DNA from 2 places in the Clostridioides sp. LIBA-7602 genome. Region 1 is predicted to be linked to the other one. Evidence: predicted binding sites of a transcription regulator. Region 1 holds the regulator's gene; the other holds the start of a gene.
What was found. The regulator HrcA, encoded in region 1, represses chaperone genes, less so after heat shock. The targets are predictions, from matches to a motif close to TTAGCACTCNNNNNNNNNGAGTGCTAA.

Region 1 (2,496 bases):
GAGAAAAACTATAAAGATGCATTAAGTGTAGGTTTCAAAAATATTAATATAGATTTAATGTACAGTCTTCCAAATCAAACTCTATATGACTGGAAGGAAACACTTCAAAAAATTACAGACTTAAATCCAACACATATATCAGCCTATTCCCTTATATTAGAAGAGGGTACTGAGCTATATAATATGTATGAGAGCAATAAGTTTGAACTTATAGATGAAAATGTGGACATAGAAATGTATGAGTATACAATAAACTATCTAAAATCAAAAGGATATAATCAATATGAAATATCAAATTACTCAAAAGAAGGTTATAATTGTGAGCATAATATTTTATATTGGGAATGTGAACATTATATAGGTCTTGGAGCAGGAGCCTCTGGCTATATTAATAAGAATAGATATAATAATTTGGAATCTTTAGATGACTATCATTTAAGTTTAGCAAAAAGAGAAAAACCAATACAAGAAAATGAGATTCTCTCTGAAAAAGATATGATAGAAGAGAAAATATTTATGGGACTTCGAATGAACAAAGGTATAAAATTTGAAGATTTCAAAAAAAAATTTGGACTAGATTTTAAAGAAAAATATAGTAAGCAAATAGAAATGCTATCAAATAGAAAGCTTATAAATCAGAGCTTTGAAGGTATACAATTAACTCAAAAGGGAAGGGAAATATCTAATAGTATATTTATAGAATTTATGGAATAATTTTTAAAGTGTTGACAAAATAAATTTATAATGGTATATAATATATATAATCTTTTTAGCACTCAAACTTGGTGAGTGCTAACAGCTAGGAGGCATACTGAGCATGGAATTAAATGAAAGAAAATTAAATATCCTCAAAGCTATAGTTAAAGATTATATAGAAACAGCTGAAGCTATAGGTTCTAGAACAATATCTAAAAGACATGATTTAGGTGTTAGTGCTGCTACCATAAGAAATGAGATGGCTGACCTTGAAGAATTAGGGTACTTGATTCAGCCTCATACTTCTGCGGGTAGAGTTCCGTCTGAAAAAGGCTATAAGTTATATGTAAACTCTCTTATGAGTAAAAGCGAATTGGATGATAATGATAAGATTCTTATTGAGCAATGTATGAATCATAATATAAATCATATAAAAGAATTGATTCATGAAACTTCCAAGCTATTATCTCAACTAACAAACTATACGACTGTAGCAGTTACTAAGAGTTTAATAAATCAAAGTGTTATAAAGCACATACAATTAGTTGCTATGAATGACAATAATATTTTACTTATAGTTGTAACAGATAAAGGAGATTTAAAAAAAGCTAACCTTACAACTAATGTATATTTAGATCAATCTAAGTTAAACTTGATTTCTGATAATCTTACAAGGAAGCTCTTAGGTAAAAGTATAACAGATTTGGATGATAATCTAATTGCTTTTATTAAATACGAAATAAGTGAGTATTCTGGACTTATAGATGAGCTTTTAAATGCTTTGAATTCAAATATGAAAGAAGAAGATTTTTCTCTATCATTAAATGGAGCTACTAATATATTTAGCTATCCAGAATTTAATGATGTATTAAAAGCAAAGTCATTTTTAAATATGTTGGAAAAAAAGGAAACAATAGCTGACATAATTAAATCAAAGGGAATACAAAAGGACAATCTAAATATAATAATTGGTAGTGATAATGATTGTGAATTGGCACAGGATTGTAGTATAGTTACAGCAACTTATAATGTAGATAGAGACTTGGTTGGGCGAATAAGTTTTATAGGCCCTACAAGAATGGATTATGCTAGGATTTACTCTATAATAAATTATATGAGTTTATTAATTAATAGAAAGTAAAGAAATTTTAAATTGAGAGGTGTAAAGTCTTGGATAAAAAAAATGAGCAACAGGAAGTAAAAGAAGAAAATGATACTTCTATTAACCAAGAATCTGAAACTCAAGTAGAGTTAGAAGAGGAAATTGTTAATGAAGAATGTGAGGAATCAAGTGAAACAAGTGATGAAAAAGAAGTTGATGATGAAAATGTAACAGATATAAATTCTAAATTAGCAGAAAAAAAATTGCAAGACGAATTAGATGAATCAAATGATAAATATCAAAGACTTCAAGCCGAATATGCAAACTATAGAAGAAGAACTCAACAAGAAAAAGAGACAATAGGTGTGTTTGCAAATGAAAAGATAATAACTGAGTTAATACCAGTTATAGATAGTATGGAAAGAGCCTTAGATGCATGTGCAGATAAGGAAGATACTATGTATAAGGGTATAAGCCTTGTACATAAACAGTTAATAGACACTCTAGTAAAATTTGGAGTAGAAGAAATAGAAGCAGAATCTAAGGAATTTGACCCTAATTTACACTTAGCAGTTATGCAAGAAAGTGTAGATGGAGTTGAAGCAAATCAAATAGTAATGGTGCTTCAAAAAGGATATAAGCTAGGAACTAAAGTTATAAGACCTTCAATGGTTAAAGTTTCTTGCTAAATATAAATT
Region 2 (2,496 bases), 1.7 Mb from region 1:
TTCTGTGATTATATTACTTGAAAATAGAGATCCTGCAAAAACCATGTCATGGTTACTAATGTTTATTATATTTCCAGGGATAGGTTTAATTGTATATGCTATATCAGGTAGAAATATTAGAAAGCGAAAATTATTTAAGACTCAAAAACTAGCTAACAATATAAAAGAAAAGAAACTTTTTGATACATTAGAAAAGATAACAGAAATCGTTGAACTAGAAAAAGAATCTATAAAGCAAAACAAGCTTTTAAGAGATGAAGAGGATGGTAGTTACAGAAAAAGAGTAATAAATATGTTGTTAAAGACTGGTATGTTTCCCTTCACTAAAAATAATAAAGTAGATGTATTTGTAGATGGAAATGAAAAGTTTAAAAGGCTTATAGAAGATATAAGAGAAGCAAAAGACCATATACATCTAGAGTACTTTATTATAAAAGATAGTGATATAGGTAGAGTGTTAAAAGAGGAACTTATAAAGAAAGCCAAAGAAGGCGTTAAAATAAGAATTTTATATGATGATGTAGGATGTTGGAGATTTTGGTTTAATAGAAAATTTTTCCGAGAAATGAGAGAAGTTGGTATAGAAATAGCAGCATTTTTACCTACAAAATTTCCTATAATAGGAGGAAAATTGAACTATAGAAATCATAGAAAAATTGTTGTTATTGATGGAATAATTGGATATACAGGTGGAATAAATATAGGAGACGAATATTTAGGAAAAAATGATAAATTTGGGTATTGGAGAGATACTCATATCAGAATTAAAGGTATTTCTGTATACATGCTTCAAATGACATTCTTAATTGACTGGTATTACACAACAAAAGAAGTTTTAGTGACTAAAAATTACTTTCCAAGTGTGGGTAATGTTGGTGAAAGTATGATACAGGTTGTTGCAAGTGGACCAGATAGTGATTGGGAAGATATTCATTATGCTTATTTTTCTGCGATATGTCAAGCTAGACAAAATGTTTATATAGAAACTCCATATTTTATTCCAGATGAGAGTTTACTAAAAGCAATAAAAAGTGCTGCACTTAGTGGAGTAGATGTGAGAATAATATTTCCAAAGATTGCAGACCACAAGATAGTAAATATAGCATCCTATTCCTATTTTGAAGAAATATTAAGAGCAGGTGGTAAGGTTTATTTGTATAATAAAGGGTTTATACATTCTAAAGTCGTAATAATAGATGATAAAATTGCTTCTGCAGGTACAGCTAATATGGATTTAAGAAGTTTTATGCTTAACTTTGAAGTAAATGCATTTATCTATGATGAAGAAGTTATTGGAGTAATGACAGATGATTTCTTTGAAGATTTAAGTCACTGTGAAGAGCTGAATCTGGAGGTATTTAAGAATAGAAGTATAATACAAAAAATCAAAGAATCTATAGCCAGATTATTTTCACCAATATTATAAAAAATTATTAAAAAAGGTATTGAAAATTATGTGTGATTGGTATATTATAATAATTGTTAGCACTCTATTGAATAGAGTGATAATAAACAAAAAGTATATATATAAATCTACATATAAAAGTAGTATTAATTTAAAAATAACTAAAAACATAGGCGAACTAGTCTATACTTAATATTTTAGGAGGCGTAAAGAATGAAAATAAGACCATTAGCTGACAGAGTAGTAATTAAAAAAGTAGAAGCAGAAGAAAAAACTGCAAGTGGAATAGTTTTACCAGGAGCAGCTAAAGAGCAACCTCAAATAGCTGAAGTTGTAGAAGTTGGACCAGGTGGAATAGTTGAAGGAAAAGAAATAAAAATGGAATTAACAGTAGGAGATAAAGTTATATTCCAAAAATATTCTGGAACAGAAGTTAAGATAGAAGGACAAGAGTATACAATACTAAGACAAAGTGATGTATTAGCTGTTATTGAATAAATATAGAATAAGTTTATTAGGAGGGGTTTAAAATGGCTAAAGAAATTAAATTTTCAGAGGAAACAAGAAGAGCTTTAGAAGCTGGTGTAAATAAATTAGCAGATACAGTAAAAGTAACATTAGGACCAAAAGGAAGAAATGTTATATTAGATAAAAAATTCGGTTCTCCACTTATAACTAATGATGGTGTAACTATAGCAAAAGAGATAGAGTTAGAAGATAGATTTGAAAATATGGGTGCTCAATTAGTTAAAGAAGTTGCAACAAAAACTAATGATGTAGCTGGAGATGGTACTACAACTGCTACAGTTTTAGCACAAGCTATAATAAGAGAAGGTTTAAAAAATGTAACAGCAGGGGCTAACCCAATATTATTAAGAAAAGGGATACAAAAAGCGGTAATAGTAGCAGTAGAAGAATTAAAAAATCAATCAAGAATAGTAGAAACACAAGAAGCTATATCTCAAGTTGCTTCTATATCTGCTGGTGATGAAGAAGTTGGAAAATTAATAGCAGAGGCTATGGAAATAGTAGGAAAAGATGGAGTTATAACTGTTGAAGAATCTCAAACTATGAATACTGAATTAGATGCT

Region 2: the regulator HrcA is predicted to act here: its motif matches at 1,483-1,509, upstream of ACTG45_RS01545 (co-chaperone GroES).

Annotation. Positions count from the first base shown of each region.
Region 1 is NZ_CP196991.1:2,823,489-2,825,984, reverse strand. Features, by position in the region: gene hemW (radical SAM family heme chaperone HemW) at 1-714, shown strand, start outside; gene hrcA (heat-inducible transcriptional repressor HrcA) at 818-1,837, shown strand; gene grpE (nucleotide exchange factor GrpE) at 1,867-2,487, shown strand.
Region 2 is NZ_CP196991.1:254,059-256,554, forward strand. Features, by position in the region: gene cls (cardiolipin synthase) at 1-1,426, shown strand, start outside; gene ACTG45_RS01545 (co-chaperone GroES) at 1,619-1,903, shown strand; gene groL (chaperonin GroEL) at 1,936-2,496, shown strand, end outside.